Regions from separate parts of the Pseudoalteromonas sp. D15MCD-2 genome, predicted to be linked through region 4. Evidence: predicted binding sites of a transcription regulator. Region 4 holds the regulator's gene; each other region holds the start of a gene.
The links. The regulator LexA, encoded in region 4, represses DNA repair genes until DNA is damaged. The targets are predictions, from matches to a motif close to TACTGTATNNNNATACAGTA.
Positions count from the first base shown of each region.

Region 1: a site for LexA is predicted at 2,205-2,224, ahead of AADY36_RS06290 (SulA-like leucine-rich domain-containing protein). Genes of this name have one in related genera too.
Region 2: a site for LexA is predicted at 1,788-1,807, ahead of AADY36_RS09815 (LexA family protein). Genes of this name have one in related genera too.
Region 3: a site for LexA is predicted at 2,051-2,070, ahead of dinB (DNA polymerase IV). Genes of this name have one in related genera too.

Region 1 is NZ_JBCFQE010000001.1:1,395,617-1,399,888, reverse strand. Features, by position in the region: gene AADY36_RS06295 (S9 family peptidase) at 20-1,945, shown strand; gene AADY36_RS06290 (SulA-like leucine-rich domain-containing protein) at 2,248-2,685, shown strand; gene AADY36_RS06285 (YchJ family protein) at 2,726-3,205, shown strand; gene AADY36_RS06280 (alpha/beta hydrolase) at 3,202-4,026, opposite strand; gene AADY36_RS06275 (alpha/beta hydrolase) at 4,029-4,272, opposite strand, start outside.
Region 2 is NZ_JBCFQE010000001.1:2,152,062-2,156,333, forward strand. Features, by position in the region: gene AADY36_RS09810 (hypothetical protein) at 275-1,039, opposite strand; gene AADY36_RS09815 (LexA family protein) at 1,357-1,770, opposite strand; gene AADY36_RS09820 (hypothetical protein) at 2,163-2,696, opposite strand; gene AADY36_RS09825 (hypothetical protein) at 2,804-3,262, opposite strand; gene AADY36_RS09830 (hypothetical protein) at 3,369-3,845, opposite strand.
Region 3 is NZ_JBCFQE010000001.1:2,893,702-2,897,973, forward strand. Features, by position in the region: gene AADY36_RS13325 (carbon starvation CstA family protein) at 1-879, opposite strand, end outside; gene dinB (DNA polymerase IV) at 986-2,038, opposite strand; gene AADY36_RS13335 (acyl-CoA thioesterase) at 2,460-2,888, shown strand; gene AADY36_RS13340 (aldo/keto reductase) at 2,901-3,953, shown strand; gene AADY36_RS13345 (hypothetical protein) at 4,090-4,272, shown strand, end outside.
Region 4 is NZ_JBCFQE010000001.1:230,715-234,986, forward strand. Features, by position in the region: gene AADY36_RS00960 (hypothetical protein) at 1-192, opposite strand, end outside; gene AADY36_RS00965 (hypothetical protein) at 351-731, shown strand; gene AADY36_RS00970 (PaaI family thioesterase) at 739-1,176, opposite strand; gene lexA (transcriptional repressor LexA) at 1,338-1,955, shown strand; gene coxB (cytochrome c oxidase subunit II) at 2,393-3,535, shown strand; gene ctaD (cytochrome c oxidase subunit I) at 3,535-4,272, shown strand, end outside.

The DNA.
Region 1 (4,272 bases), 1.2 Mb from region 4:
TTAACAAGGAATAATTACAATGAAACCGAGTTTTCAACTAGCTGCCGTTGCATGCGCGCTTAGCCTTGCGCTTGCAGGATGTTCTCAATCAACCCCATCAACAAGTAGCACCAAAAGCGTGCAACAAAGCCAAACTGTTAAACAGTACGACGCTGAAACCTTTTTTGATACAACCTCAATTATGGGCAGCAGCTTTTCACCGAAAGGCGACAAAATACTCGTTAGCAGTGACGAAAGCGGCATTTATAGCCTGTATGAAGTAGATATAAAAACCGCCCAAAAAACCCGCTTAACAGACTTTGAAGACAGTACCTATGCTGTGGCTTATTTTCCTAAAGATGAGCGCGTACTATTTACTAAAGACTCTGGTGGTAACGAGCGTTATCACATCTACGTTCGCGAAACAGATGGCACAGTTAAAGATCTTACGCCAGGTGAAGAAACCCGTGCAGGATTTGCAGGCTTCACAGAAGACGGTAAACACTTTTTTATAACCAGCAATCAGCGTGATGCTAAGTTTATGGACCTATATCGTGTTGATGCTAACAGCTATAAAGTAACGCCTGTTTACCAAAATACTATGGGGCTAGATGTCGGCGCAATCAGCCCTGACGGCCGCTTTATTGCTTTATCGAAAAACAATTCGAACAAAGACAGCGATGTTTTTATTCTCGATACGCGTAAGAAAACACTGAAACCAGAACTCATTACCCGTCATGACGACGACGCAAAATATGGCCCTGAAACCTTCTCAAGAGACAGTAAATCATTATATTACTCAACCGATGCCAAAGGTGAATTTGCAGAAGTGTGGCGCTATGACTTAACGACCGGCGAGCACAGCCCTGCCCTCAAAGATGAGTGGGATGTGAGCTTCATTTACTTCTCTAAATCTGGCCGTTATCAAGTAAGCGGTGTTAATGCTGACGCAAGCACTAAAGTGTCGATAATTGATACCACCACAGGTAAAGCTATTGCCATGCCATCGCTGCCAGCTGGTAACTTACGTGGTGTGAACTTTTCAGCTGATGAAAAGACCATGGCGTTTTATTTAAATTCAGATACCTCGCCAAGTAACCTATTTGTGTGGCAACTCGGTGAATCAAAAGCTAAACAATTAACCAACACATTAAGTGATGCCATTGATCAAAATGACTTGGTTGAAAGCACAATTGTGCGCTTTAAAAGCTTTGATGGTTTAGAGATCCCTGGGGTTTTATATAAGCCTAAGCAAGCTAATAGTAACAACAAAGTACCAGCTTTAGTTTGGGTGCACGGCGGTCCTGGCGGCCAAAGTCGCACAGGATATAGTGCAATGCAGCAGCATCTAGTCAATCATGGTTATGCCATTTTTGCAGTAAATAACCGTGGCAGCTCAGGCTATGGTAAAACCTTCTTCCATTTAGATGATAAAAAACACGGCACTGACGATTTACAAGATATTGTTTACGGTAAAAAACACCTGCAAAGCCTAGATTGGGTTGATGCTGATAAAATTGGCATCATGGGGGGCAGCTATGGTGGCTTTATGACCGCCGCAGCACTTGCCTTTGAACCAGAAGAGTTCAAAGTAGGCATTAATATATTTGGTGTAACAAACTGGGTTAGAACCTTAAACTCAATTCCACCATGGTGGGAAAGCTTTAAAAAGGCACTGTATGATGAAATGGGCGACCCAGCGACAGACGGTGAACGTCACCGTGCCATTTCGCCACTATTTCATGCTAAAAACATCACCAAGCCATTAATGGTGATCCAAGGTGCTAACGACCCACGCGTTTTACAAGTTGAAAGCGATGAACTTGTTGCCGCTGTAAAGGCAAATGGCGTGCCTGTTGAATATGTATTATTCGATGATGAAGGCCATGGTTTTACTAAAAAAGAAAACCGCATAAAAGCCTCAAATGCATACCTTGAGTTCTTAAATACCTACTTAGATAAATAGCAAAATTGCAAAGATAAAGAGCCGGTATTATGCCGGCTTTTTTATGCAAAACACCTGTATAGAATCAAAATTTAACAGTTTATACAGTACTGTATAAAATACTGTATGGATTTAATGGTAAATTTTTCACCTTTTCCAACCTTCAAAATAAAACCATAAGCAACTGTTTAATAACAATTAAATAATATTAACTAAAATAAAACTGAATAATTGGTTAAAAAATAGCAAAAAAGTACTTGCGCAAAAACACTGTATAAACTACTGTATACACATACTGTATAAACAACCAGTGAGTGAAAGTTATGTTACAGCCAATTACCTTAAGAACAGTTAAAAGCTACCAACAAGATAACGACAAAGCGTCTGTTAATTTAATTCAAATTGAAGACGAAATATCAGCAACCTTTGAGCTATTAAAAGTATTGCATCATTACAATAGCCAAAATGCATGGACACTATTAATTGCTCCTGATCATGTTCCTAGTAAAGCCTTACTAGATTCGTGTTCGATTGATACCAGCAAACTTCTTGTGATCAGACAAAAACATTTAGTTAATCTTGAGTATGTTCTTAGTTCAGCATTACATAACGGTAATTTTGCTGCTGTGATCACATGGACAGATATTGTTAACAATCATCAACTTGATTCGATGAACTTAAACCTTGAGCAGGCATCTGCTAAGTTTTATTGTTTTACAAAAAGCGCTCAATTAAACAATTTAGTACCGCAGCCACAATAGGCTTGTTAAAATAACAATTTATAGTTTTAGGTAAGTTGTTATGACATCACTCACACACTCCCTTTGTCCTTGTGGCAGCGAATCGACTTACGAGCTTTGCTGCCAACCTTTTCATACAGGTGCAAGCCAAGCTGATACGCCAGAGCAACTTATGCGTTCTCGTTTTAGTGCATACGCGCTGAAAGATGCGAAATATGTATTCAGTACCTATGCACAAAGCCAGCAAGCCGCTAACCCTGTTCGCGAAATTAAAGATTTTGCTAATAGCTGCCGTTTTACCAAGCTAAGTGTTTTAGATACTGAACATAATGATCAAGAAGGTTTTGTCGAATTTAAAGCTAATTACTTTTACCAAAACTTGTATTGTGAGTTACACGAAAAGTCGCGTTTTATTAAAGAAGATGGCCTATGGCGTTACTTAGATGGTGATATAACGCCAGTTGCAGATATTAAAATTGGCCGTAACGACGAGTGCCCTTGTGGGAGCGGCAAAAAATATAAAAAGTGTCACGCTCTTTAATTACCATTAACCTGGTAAATCCAGTCTAAGGCTTGGGTAATCGTTGTTGGGAATGCAGTTGCATGGCGTGCCTGAGGGATAACAAATAAATTTGTTGTAACCAGCGCGCCGCTATGTTTATTAATTTTAGCTGCTAATTGCCTTGCGCCCGCCACCATTTTTTCACCTTCGCTTTCTTCAAGTTCTCCCACTGCGATGTAAACTTTTGTTGTGTTGGCAGCTGGTTTTACAGCCATAGCTAATATTGAGTTTTCTTTAAACCACACTGAAGGACTGCCGATAATATAATTTGAAAAAAGCGAAGGCTCAGTGAATAAGGTATAAGCCGCAAATAAACCGCCAAGTGAGTTACCGACTAACGTACTTTTTTGGGTTGTTCTGAAGTCGGCCTCAATATAAGGCAATACAGTATGTTTTAGGTAGTTTAGATACTGACTTGCTCCGCCAGTTTTACGCTGCCAATTTTTATCTTCAAATGGCGTATAGTCATAAATACGGCTATCAAGCCCTGATACACCTTTTTGATATCCTACTGCAACGATAATTACCTCTTCTATAGTCCCCGAATTCATCATAAAGCGACTAGCACCAGAGGTAATTGGCAAACTGTAGTTTGCATCTAACAGGTAAACAACTGGGTAGCGCTTCTGGTTTTGCTTTTGGTAGCTGCGTGGCAATTTAATCGTAATGGGGTATTCGTTTTCGGTATGTTTATCTTTAAGTAACACAGTATTAGTATGTGGCAAAGTAAACGGCTCAGCATAGCTTACGGAGGTCACGCCCAAAACACTGATCACCAAAACGAGCAATATATAAGGCATAGTTAATCCTTTAACCACTTCTTAATTGGTAACAGCCACTCATCTTTTGGTTTATAAAATGCGCCATGGGAGAGCCCTGTATTAATGCTTAATTCTTCGAACTTGGTTACGTCACTTCTATCAATTAAAAATTGGCAAGAGCCAACCTGATCTGAGCGCTCAAAGATAGAATACACCTTGCCATAAGCCTTAACTGATGTGTGATTTTTTATAAGGCCTGCACAACCTGCCAATATAATTAAGTTA
Region 2 (4,272 bases), 1.9 Mb from region 4:
TATTAGCAATATATTAAGCTGACTGAAGCTTTCTATTCGTTAGTAAATATAAATAAAGTAAAATCTAAATTATATTTGAAATATTGATAGTTAAACTGTAGTTCAGCCCTATACCAATAGGTACAGTGAGTTCTCCCAACTCAGCGGACAAACTCAGCGTAGAGAAATTTGTTCTGATGCAGCTGCTGATTGGTGATTATTTTCACACTACTAGGAAGGCAAACCTATAAAATAAGTAAGATCTTTTTTAAAAGTGTTGTTTGCATATTATTTTTTAATTTCCATTATCTAAAATACCAAATTTAGCTTCAAGATATTTTTTGTTTTTATGAAAAGCACCTTCAGCTTCAGCTAAATACATTAATGTGTCACCAATATCATCTTGATTTGTAAATATATGTCCATCTATTCTTATTTGATTTTGAAAATTAGAAAGTTGCCCTATCGTTATATCTATTAGTAAGATTATTAATTCAGCACTTTCTTTATTTAGTTCATCCCTAAGCCTTTTTATTGTTGGAGCTGTCTTCTTTAATTTCCAGAAATATGCATTGAAATACGGGCCAATTTTAGGAAGCACACCGCTTTCCCTAGGTACGAAGTCTGAGATTGCACCAACACCAGCTTGATCAAGATCATTAAATAACCCATTTAAAAAGCCTAAAATTTGTTGCTGTTTATCATGTTCGATCTGATTTAAGTGTAATTTTTTTTGTTCTTTTAAATTGTCTTTCGCTAGTTGCTCCGATGACTTTATTGCCATTGCAGCTTGTTCATTAGCAAGTGCCTGTTCTTTATTACTTTTAGATTGTAAATAAACCGTATAAATAACTCCTAAAAACGAGAAAAACGAGAGTGCAGGGCCAAGTGTACCACCAAAAAAACTACCAAAGTGAGCCCATGTTTCAGTTGTTCCACCAAAACCGACTCCAACGCCTTTAAACCATAAATAATAAACACCACCGACACACGCAAAAGCAAGTGCTATAAGTGCAAGTAAGAGCAATTTTGGTGAAGTTTCACTAGCAGAATTAGACATAAATATCCCTTTGTTGTTTTTAGGTTTCCGAAATGATTATGGGGTAAAGTCACTTTAAAATAATAACCATCAACAAACATTAGTTTTGCTTAATTAAAATAGCAAACACTTATTTATAAATCTGTTATTAGCAGGAAATTCATAAATTAACCCAAAACGGTTAGGTATTTCTCATAAAGGAGATTTTTGGTATTACTTTGCTTCTTTTACATCCATTAAGTTAGATTGGGCAAAAACGAGTTTTCTAGCCGTCTACTTTTTGCTCATAGCAGACCTTTAGCATTTACTCGTTTTAGGTTATGAGCAATTAAAAAAACCTACAACTCTCTCATTTGAAACTCAGCACATGGCTTATGAAGTCTAATGCTTCTTATAACTACACCTTCAAGAGAGAAGTCATCTTCAGGTGAAACATACACTGGCTTAAACTCATCAGAAGCTGATAATAACAATCTATTGTCTTTATCTATGATCTTGCAAACAAAGCACCCATTGTAACTTGCAACAACAATATCACCGTTGCTCACATCTATCGCCCTATCAACTAAAAGTAAATCTCCATCATATATCCCCACTCCCTGCATAGACTGGCCTGAAGCCATACCAATAAAAGTAGCATCAGGGTGTTTAATTAATAGTTGGTCTAGTGAAAGGCCAAGCTCTTTGTACTGAGCTGCAGGCGATTCAAATCCTGTAATACCGGCTTCAATATAGATTGGAATAACGAACATAAAAACAAAAAACCAAGTACTGTACACATGTACAGTGTAGTGAAAATCTGAAGGATCCAAAAGTGAAATATGAAATGATTTAGCTACGGATTTTTAAACTTAGTTTATCTAATGGATTATCTTCGTGAATTTTAAAGATTTTATTACAAACAGCATTTGTAACAAGCACTCTAACTACTTGTTCTATAAGGTTCTAAAATTCGCAAAAGTACTGATTTTCACCCTATAGATAACGGTCTAAAACCAAAATTGTTTTATAAATATCATAGCTTTAGGTAAATATTGAAGAATAACATGGGGTGTCAGGGGTCGCAGGTTCAAATCCTGCTATGCCGACCATTTTTCCTTATCCCTATCAAAAACTTACATACTATTCTTAGTTTCTATAAAATCTAAAACGTCAATAACGTTGAAAAGCTATACACTAATTTACCATCAACAGCCTCATGATCTTTAGCTACAAATTGTGCTGTCCAGCCTTTGTTATCACTTGAAACTAAACCTGAAGAATGCAACTGACAAAAGAGTTGCTCTAAAAATAATGATTGGTAACTAATTAAGAAATCTTCTAACTCAGGTTTACTTTTTGAAACTGGAATATTTATTTTTGCGTTGTAAATAGCGTCAATGGGTTTTGGTTTATAAGCATTGAATTTAGTATATAAATAAGGATTTTGATTGATAAATGAATCGAGTTCATCTCGCTCGGCTTGTTGCAAATGATAAACAAATGTTGAATCACAGCATTCTGTTGCAAAGGATCGCTTATAAGAGTCGTTTACAAAGCGTGAAGAGAAAACCACAGTTCTAGGTTTGTTAGTTTGACTTTGAATATCAAAATCATTGAGTTCTAGAATTCGATGAACTCTCCATATCCCTGAACCATAGCTTCTGACCCAATCTCCGACCTTCATATTATCGCCCATACTTTCCTTGATGCCTAACGCCGTGATAAACGGAACAAAATAGCAGGCTACAATTTGGAGCAGACACTGCCTGATGTTTTGTGTTCGATTTAATTACCTTGTTAAGGTTATAAAGCACCTTTTTTGATTGAGTGTGCTTCAAGTTCTTTTGCTATTAAATCTCGATCTATATCTTTAGGTAATAAAAATGTAATATCACTATCATCTGTAAACTTAAAAACTATGCCGTCAACAATAAAACTATACGAAGATATTAGCTCCCAAGGTATCGAAGTTATATTATCTGCTTTGATTCTAATAATACCTTTGGGGCCGGAATCAATTTTAACTGGTGACAGCCACCTGATCGTATACATGCCCCAAGCTAAAATGAAACCTCCTACAGGCGCAATCCAAATTGTTTTAACAAGATGATTGATAAAGTCATCTTTAGTCAACAGACTTACAACTGCCAAAAAAACGAAAAACAACGTCCAAATAAGGTAGCTGATTAAGATCCCTTTTGAAATAAGGCTATATCTTTCTTGATTTTGGATTGATTTAACCCAAGGTTCAGTCCACTTCATTGCCTGATTGTAACCCTAACGCCGCATAGAGGGCGGATAATGCTTGGCTAAAATTAGCGCAAAGGAGCGCAAGTCAAACTTTTTGTGCCCACCCTTAATGCGATTGTTATATTGCATTGTAAACCATTGGCTCACAAGGCTTTGGTTTATATTCACAATACCGATATTCAATGGTTACAATGTGAGCGACAGCTTGCTCTTTAGATACTTGAGTAAATAAACCATTCTTTAATACATAAAATAGCTCATTTTTATTAGCTACTACTTTAAGTTGATTCCATTGACCAGCACCAACCAAGTTTGAATTGTGATTAAAGCGATATTGTATAGTTGCATCTTCGGCTAATGTAATTGAACTGTAGGCTCCAAAATATAGCTTACTATTAATGCCGTTAACTTTTACTTGTTGGTAAGCACTCGGTTCTTGGTATGCAACAGGAGATATTAGATATACGATTGTACTTTCGGTACTAGCCAGAATAGGAAATTGATACTCAGCTGATTTGGATTTTAAAATTTCAGCAGGAATTCCAACGCAAGATATTAGTGCCGAAGCGACTAAAATAATGATTAGATTACGCATAGCTCCCCTTGCAATATAACGCTTGCCGTAAACGGCACAAAATAGCAGGCTAAAATTGGTGACGAAGAAGCACAAGCCTGCTGTTTTGTGCCCACGGTTTAACGGCCTTGTTAAGTGTATATTACATTCTGTTTTTAAATACTACGGGTGTGATCAACATAGTTATCAAAACAATAAAACCAGCGACTAACCCAATATTTTGAAGGTAACTGACACCAGAAAAGAATAATATTATTGCTATAGCGAAAATGCCTATTTGAGAGAAACCTATAGCACGCCTCTTTCTAGCATTACCTTGCCCATGAAATAGCCAAATCAAGGTGACAGGTAGAGATACTAATAACAAAATAAGTAGTAGGTATAATGCCCCACCTCCTCCGTGTGTCACCTCAACCTCCTATACACATATCGTTTGCTTAGCAGGCTA
Region 3 (4,272 bases), 2.7 Mb from region 4:
AAATAGCAATGGAATAATACTTGGTGTATCTACCGCAGTTTGAGTATTAAACGCAGGGGCTGTGATATCCGGCATTGACACAAACACCGCACCATAAAGCAGTACTAATCCCACTAATAACTGCATACCGTTGATGAAATCGCGAGGCTGTAACAGCATCCACACAGGCAATAATGAAGCAATGGCTGCGTAGATAAATAAGATGATGATCCAGTTCGCATTCGCACTTAGACCAAACATTTCATCTGGTAATGAAATTGGCATACCACTACCAAGGTAAATGGTGTAATAAAGAATTCCCACACCAACTAAACAAAGCGGAATTAACGACACTTTACGGCGTAGTAACTGGCCAATAACTAAGGCCACAACAATCGCTGACCAAGCAGGGAATACCGCGTTAGGTTGCGATACAAATGATTTGGCAATCACCACACCAAATACCGCATTCACCATCAACAATACTAAGAACACCACAATCATAAATAATGCACGGGTGCGTTTACCAATTACGCTTTCAGACAAAGCGCCCATTGATTTGCCTTTGTTACGCGCACTGGCCCATAGAGCGCCCATGTCGTGAACACCAGCAAAAAAGATAGTACCAAATACCACCCACAGTACCGCAGGCACCCAGCCCCAATATACGGCAATGGCAGGGCCAACAATTGGCGCAGCACCTGCAACAGAGGTGAAATGGTGGCCCCATAACACAACTTTGTTAGTTGGCACATAATCCACACCATCCTCAAGTTCATGAGCGGGTGTGACAAAATTATCATCCATTTTAAATATTTTTTCGGCGATGAATTTCGAATAAAAGAACCATCCGAACAACATACCGACTATTCCGAGCAGCACGATTACGACCGATTGCATAGTCATCTCTCTTATTAAGTTATAATGTTGTCTAAGGTGTTGAACTAGGCAGGCCTAGCACCCCAACTAGACACTAACAAACTTTCAAGCACCAAGGTGTTAACCTTTAGTCTAATATACTTAGCTGAAAATGCTCGTGAGCCTGACTCTTTATTCCGACACCTATTCCTAACAGGCGTACGGGCTGGTTGTTACCGCGCTCATAAGCTTTACTCATTAACTCAGTAAAAATGCGTTCGTCTAATTGATGGTGGCTTTGATCGGCACTGGTCACGACAAAATTGGCAAACTTGACCTTCACAGATAACTTATTGATGCGGTTGTTTAATTGCTGTTTATCAAGACGGCGAGTTAATTCATCCATCAAGCGGGGTAACTGGCTTAAACACTCATCTAAATTATTTTTGTTGTATTCATAGGTGTGCTCAACACTGAGCGACTTTCGTACTCGCTCAGTTGACACTTTGCCAACGTACTCGCCTGCACACTTTTGATATAAAGACACGCCAAAATTACCAATATGCTGCTGCATCCAATTTACCCCTTTCGCGCGCACATCAGCCCCTGTGTAAAGCCCTTTAAGTTGCAGCTTTTCTAATGTCACCTTGCCAACGCCAGGGATTTTGCCAAGCGGTAAACTCGCCAAAAAGTCATCAACTTGATCGGGCAATACCACAAACTGACCATTAGGCTTGTTTTCATCGCTGGCAATTTTGGCAATAAACTTAATTGGCGCGACGCCTGCTGAGGCTGTTAGTCCGGTGGTGTCATAGATTTCTTGGCGGATTTGCTCCGCCATCAGTGTTGCACTGCCTTTGCACGCAGTACTGTCGGTTACATCAAGGTAGGCTTCATCTAACGATAACGGCTCAATAAGGTCGGTGTACTTTGCAAAAATGGCGCGAATTTGCGTGGAGATTTCTTTATAAACCTGCATTCGTCCGGGAACGATAACCAGATCGGGGCACAGTTGTTTGGCGTGATAGTTCGACATCGCCGAGCGCACACCATATTTACGGGCAATATAATTAGCAGTTGAAAGCACCCCGCGACGACTATTACCACCTATAGCCAGTGGCACATTGGCAAGCGCGGGGTTATCACGCATCTCAACGGCTGCATAAAAGCAGTCCATATCGATGTGAATGAATTTTTTCATCAGGAATACAACAACTGTTTATATATACAGTTATTATATTTAAACTTCCTGAGAGTGCAAGCTAAGAGGTTTGGCTTGTTTGTTGGTTTGGTTTTTTACGGCTAATAAGCCGTGAACCAAATAACCAAAACGCGGCTTCGAATAACAAGCCCACGACAATTAAAGCGATAAATCCTGACATTGTGCCCATGCTATAACAGAGCAAAGCTAGAGCTAGCAAGATGAAAAGTGCAATCCACTTTATCACCCTCAAGGTTAGTTGCTGCATAATTAAGGTCCTTTAATGTGTGTTCATTTTGCTCACACTTTACGTAAGCGTGAACTTATAAATCTAGCACAATCTACTGAGTTTTCTAATTTCCTTGAGCTAAAAGCAGCATATTGCTAACCTAAGTTTTCTCACAATCAACGAAGATTTACTATGCAATCGTTTATAGAACAACACCCTATCAGAACAAAAATTAATGTTGCATGGGGTGAAATGGATGCCCTGCAGCACGTCAATAATGTGGTGTATTTTCGCTACTTTGAAACAGCCCGTATCGATTTCTTTACTCAACTGGGTTTCCTTAAAGATTTACAAGTAACAGGTGTTGGTCCGGTGATCAGCGAAAACAATGCCCGCTATAAACGCCCTGTAACATTTCCTGATACTGTGCATGTTGGTGTAAAGATTAGTGACATTGAACAAGATCGTTTTATGATGCATTACACTGTATTTAGTGAAAGCCAGGACGCAGTAACAACCATTGGCTCATCACAAGTGGTTATGTTTAATTTTAAAACGGGTAAAAAAGCTCAGTTAAATAATGAGTTATTAACTGCACTTAGAGCCCATTCTAGCGATTAACAAGGATCTATTATGCTTTATAGCCCACTTGGTCGAAGTGGTATTGAAGTATCTCGTGTCTGCTTAGGTAGCATGACATGGGGTATGCAAAACAACCAAGCCGATGCCGATGAACAAATCGCCTATGCATTAGATAAAGGCGTTAACTTTATTGATACTGCCGAAATGTATGCCGTTCCCCCTTCTCCAGACACCTACGGTAAGACAGAAGAGATCATCGGTAATTGGTTAGCGCGTAATAAAGACAAACGCGATGATCTTGTCATTGCCACTAAAATTGCGGGTAACGGCTTACCTTGGGTACGCGATGCAGGCGATATTACTCGCCAAGCAGTGGTTGAAGCCGTTGATGCATCTCTTAAGCGCTTACAAACTGATGTTATCGATTTATACCAATTACATTGGCCTAACCGTACATCACCACACTTTGGTAAACAGTGGCCAGGTAAAGTGTGCTTCTCTGAGACTGATACTGAGCAAAATATTGCTGGCATGTTAGATATTCTTGAAGGTCTGAATGACTGTATCAAGGCTGGTAAAATTAAGCACTGTGGTTTATCAGACGATACACCTTGGGGCATCAGCCAGTACCTGCGCTTAAGTGAGCAGCATAACCTTCCGCGCATGGTATCGATTCAAAACGAATTTAGTTTATTGCACGCCAAAGATTGGCCCTATTTGATTGAACAATGTATTCATGAAGATATTGCTTACCTACCTTGGTCACCGCTAGGTGGCGGCATGCTAAGTGGTAAGTACTTAAATGGTGCTCGCCCTGAAGGTAGCCGTTGGACGCTAGTGCAGCGTAATGGCCTATTTAGAGACACAGCACAATCACGTGCTGCGATTGCTGAATATGTTGAAATTGCTAACGCCTTTAATTTAACACCTTCACAACTTGCATTGGCTTGGTGTGATCAAGTGGATGGAGTAAGCTCAACAATTATTGGGGCAACATCAATGGCGCAGTTAAAAGAAAATATCGATGCTTTCTCAGTGCAATTAAGCGATGAAGCCAACGATAAAATCGCTGACGTATTTACCCGCTATCCTATGCCTTTCTAGTTAATCTTCGAAAGTATAAGTGAGTCTACCCTCAGTAGGCTCACTAACACTAATTCATCATTTTTCCGTTCCACCTACAAGTTTACCCATACTTTGGTGTATAGTTATTCATAACATTTCACTATGTAGGTTGTTAATGAGTAAATACATAAAACAAGTATTATGTGTGGTTGCAGGGATGTTGCTAGCCCCAATTACTCATGCCTCCGACCAGCTCTCTATTACCTGGCTTGAAAATGATGGTAAGCCATTCTTTATCGAGAAAAGTAGCACCACCTCTCATGGTGGGCTATGCAATGAAATTACCGATATGTTGATT
Region 4 (4,272 bases):
TGAAGCAGGGTAGTCCGACAATAAAAATGGACTACTTAAACTGCGATTAGCCAGATGCTTACCATGCACTTTTTCAAGTGGTAATGAGCTCATCACAAGCCCACCTAAAATCCAAAAAAAGATCTGCAAAGCAAGTAAGTAGCCAAGCCATTTATGCCCTTTACGAGCATACTTAAACAGGCGTTTATTCATTATTACCCCGTTATTATTGTTATGTGGGCGCTATTTTAGGTTGTTTAGCTAGATTGCCAATGCGGCATAATGTCGCATTAACTGTATTCTAGATTTGGTATATATACAAAACTGAGTTAAAGTTTCAGTCGATATAAATAGAGGGTAAAAACGAGAGTATGTCGGAAATTCAATTTTTAAATGTAGATCTGGAGCTTGAATCAAAGCACGATATTAGTGCGCTTGTTGCTGATTTGAAGAAAAACGCCATGGTTTTACATTATGACCAAGATGAATACCGCCAACTAGCACGTATTGAAGCAACCGCAGATATCAGCTCTCCTGATAAAGCAATTAACCAGCTTTGCGAGCTTATTGAGTCTTGCTCGCGCAATGCATTAAAACAGTGGTTATCGTGCTCAAAGCGTACATTTGATATAGGCTTTGAATCAGGTAATTCGCCTAAATGCTTTAACCAACCCCTGCATGCCGATACCTTGTTACGTATCTCTGCAATTGGCGCAGGGATTGAAATTACTATTTATCCTGTCGAAAAATAGCCTGAATTTATCGCTCTACAACAGCTGCGGTCATTCTTGATACGCAGCAAAGCTCTCCTGCGGCATTGGTAATTTTAATATCCCAAACAGAAGTTCGCTTACCTAAATGCAGCGGTCTAGCAGTTGCTGTTAACGTTCCTTTGCGTGACGCTTTCATGTGGTTGGCATTAATTTCTTGGCCAACAGCATAAAACTTATTGAAATCAACCACGAAATTGGCTGCATAGCTTGCCACTGTCTCTGCTAATACAACGTTTGCTCCGCCATGGACCATGCCCATAGGGTTATGATGCTCAGGAATAGCAGGCATGGTTGCCATTAAATAATCATCGCCAATTTCAGTTACCTCAATGCCCATAGTTTTCATTAAAGTGCCTTGACCGGTAATCCCTTGTTCAAGCTCTTTGCAAAGCTCTAACGTGATTGGTTGGTGCCAAATACTCATTGTGTTTCCTTAGCCTGCTAATTAAAGCTAATACCTTATGGCATCTTTCGGTGTGGTTCAATGTTAGTTTTGTAGCAATATGATGGGGTTAATTTAAATTTGCGATTTTCAAATAACTGTATATACTCACAGTTAAATGTACTGTATGGAAAACCAGTTGTATGCGCCCATTAACTAAACGCCAATCGCAAATTTTAGAACTAATTAAAGTCTTTATTAAAGATACAGGCATGCCACCTACGCGTGCTGAAATAGCTCAAACATTGGGTTTTAAAAGTGCCAACGCTGCTGAAGAACACCTAAAAGCACTGGCAAAAAAAGGCATGATCAAAATGAAGCCTGGGGCGAGTCGCGGTATTCAGTTAATTGAAGAAGATGAGCCAGAGCAGTTAGGCTTACCTTTAATTGGCCGTGTTGCAGCTGGTGAACCTATTTTGGCTCAAGAGCATGTTGAAAGTCACTGCCAAGTTGATCCTTCATTATTTAAACCTGCTGCCGATTTCTTACTGCGTGTAAATGGTATGAGTATGAAAGACATTGGTATTATGGATGGCGATTTGCTTGCAGTACACAGAACACAAGTTGCTGAAAACGGGCAAGTAGTTGTAGCTCGAGTCGATGAAGATGTAACAGTTAAGCGTCTAGAAAAAGCGGGTCGCAAAGTACTTTTACACGCTGAGAACGAAGAGTTTTCGCCTATTGAGGTTGATCTTGAGCATGAGTCGTTCAACATCGAGGGGTTAGCGGTAGGTGTTATTCGTAACGCTGACTGGATGTAAGCGTTCCCAATTTGGTGCATCAAATTGACTCAATTTGGTGCGCCGCTGAAATTTTACTACTTAATTAGGATTTGTGAATCCTTACTCTTCATTTAAAGCCTTATATGGCGCAGTTTTCCTCTCTTTTTATATTTCGTTCTTACTCCTAAACATTAAATAACGCGCTGATTATAGTTGTTATTTCTGCACCAAAATAAACATTTATTATCATTAAAACTTGCTTATTGGTCATTTTTTAACTAATTGGTTAATACACTGTATTAACACCTAATTAATAAAAAGACACAAAAATGTGCGAGGTGTTAGTCAAGGGGTCGGTATCATAAGTGGGTCAAAATGATACGTAGTCGCTCTGAACAATAAGAAAAACGAATGGGCACCTTGTTGTATCGCCTTTTCGCTTTGCGTCTTGCAATAGCATCTAAAGGAGCCGTCACATGGGTAAACTGCGTTACGCCTTGTGGCTTATATTGTTTGCACTTCCTGAGCTTGCATTGGCAAATAGCCAATACAATATGCGTAAAGGGGTGACCGATATAAGTAATAATGTTTATGAGTTACACATGACGATATTTATTATCTGCTGTGTAATCGGCATCATCGTATTTGCGGTGATGTTTTGGGCTTTAATACACCACCGTAAATCCAAAGGGGCCAAGCCTGCCCAATTTCATGAAAGTACAAAAGTTGAAATACTTTGGACTGCCATTCCATTTGTCATCTTAATCGCCATGGCTGTGCCTGCCACAAAAACCTTAATTGCCATGGAAGATGCTTCTAAAGCCGATATCACCATTAAAGTGACTGGCTCACAATGGAAGTGGCATTACGAGTACATGGGTGAAGACATTGCTTATTACTCGATTCTATCTACTCCTAAAGATCAAATAGACAACCAAGCAGAGAAAACTGAGCATTATTTGCTTGAAGTAGATAAACCGCTAGTACTTCCTATCAATAAAAAAGTTCGCTTTTTAATGACCTCAGACGATGTAATTCATTCATGGTGGGTGCCTGATTTTGCGGTTAAAAAAGATGCAAATCCTGGGTTTATCAATGAAGCGTGGACACGTATTAACGAGCCAGGAGTATACCGTGGTCAATGTGCTGAGTTATGCGGTAAAGATCATGGCTTTATGCCTGTTGTGGTGAAAGCCTTACCTGAAGATGAATTTGCTAATTGGCTTGCAGATGCCAAGCAAGAAAAAGCCAATGCGGCCGCAGCGGATGCTGCTTTGCTTGATCAAACATTACCGAAAGAAGAGCTTATGACCTTGGGTGAGCAAGTCTACATGGCTAGTTGTGCTGCATGCCACCAACCTACCGGTATGGGCCTACCTGGCGTATTTCCAGCACTTAAAGGCAGCCCGATTGTATTAGGTGATGTAAAAGATCACATAGATATCGTGTTACACGGTAAGCCTGGCACAGCAATGCAAGCGTTTGATAAACAGCTTTCAATTAAGCAACTTGCTGCGGTTATTACTTATAAGCGAAACGCGTGGGGTAATGATACCGGCGATGTTATCCAACCGAGTCAAATTCAAGCCGCGATTGATGCAGCAGCGGAGGCGAACTAATGAGTAATGTTATTAACGAGCAAGCAACTGGGCATGCGCATCACGACCATCATCATCCAGCTAAAGGTTTTAAGCGCTGGCTATACACTACCAACCATAAAGACATTGGTAGTTTATACCTGATTTTTTCTCTAACTATGTTTTTAATAGGTGGAGCCATGGCAATGGTGATCCGCGCTGAACTCTTTCAGCCTGGATTACAGCTAGTTGACCCGCACTTTTTTAACCAAATGACTACCGTACATGGTTTGATCATGGTGTTTGGTGCCGTTATGCCCGCATTTACTGGGCTTGCAAACTGGATGGTACCTATGATGATAGGCGCGCCTGATATGGCCTTACCACGTATGAATAACTGGAGCTTTTGGATATTGCCGTTTGCATTTTTAATCCTATTGGCTTCGTTACTTATGCCTGGTGGTGGTCCTGCGTTTGGTTGGACTTTTTACGCACCACTATCAACAACTTACAGTAACGATAACACTGCACTTTTTGTGTTTGCCGTACATATCATGGGTATCAGCTCAATTATGGGGGCGATTAACGTTATCGTGACTATCGTCAACTTAAGAGCGCCAGGTATGACGTGGATGAAGCTGCCGCTATTTGTTTGGACATGGTTAATCACTGCATTTTTGTTAATTGCTGTTATGCCTGTCCTAGCAGGGGCAGTCACTATGGTGTTGACCGATAAATACTTCGCAACCAGCTTTTTTGATGCAGCCGGTGGGGGCGAC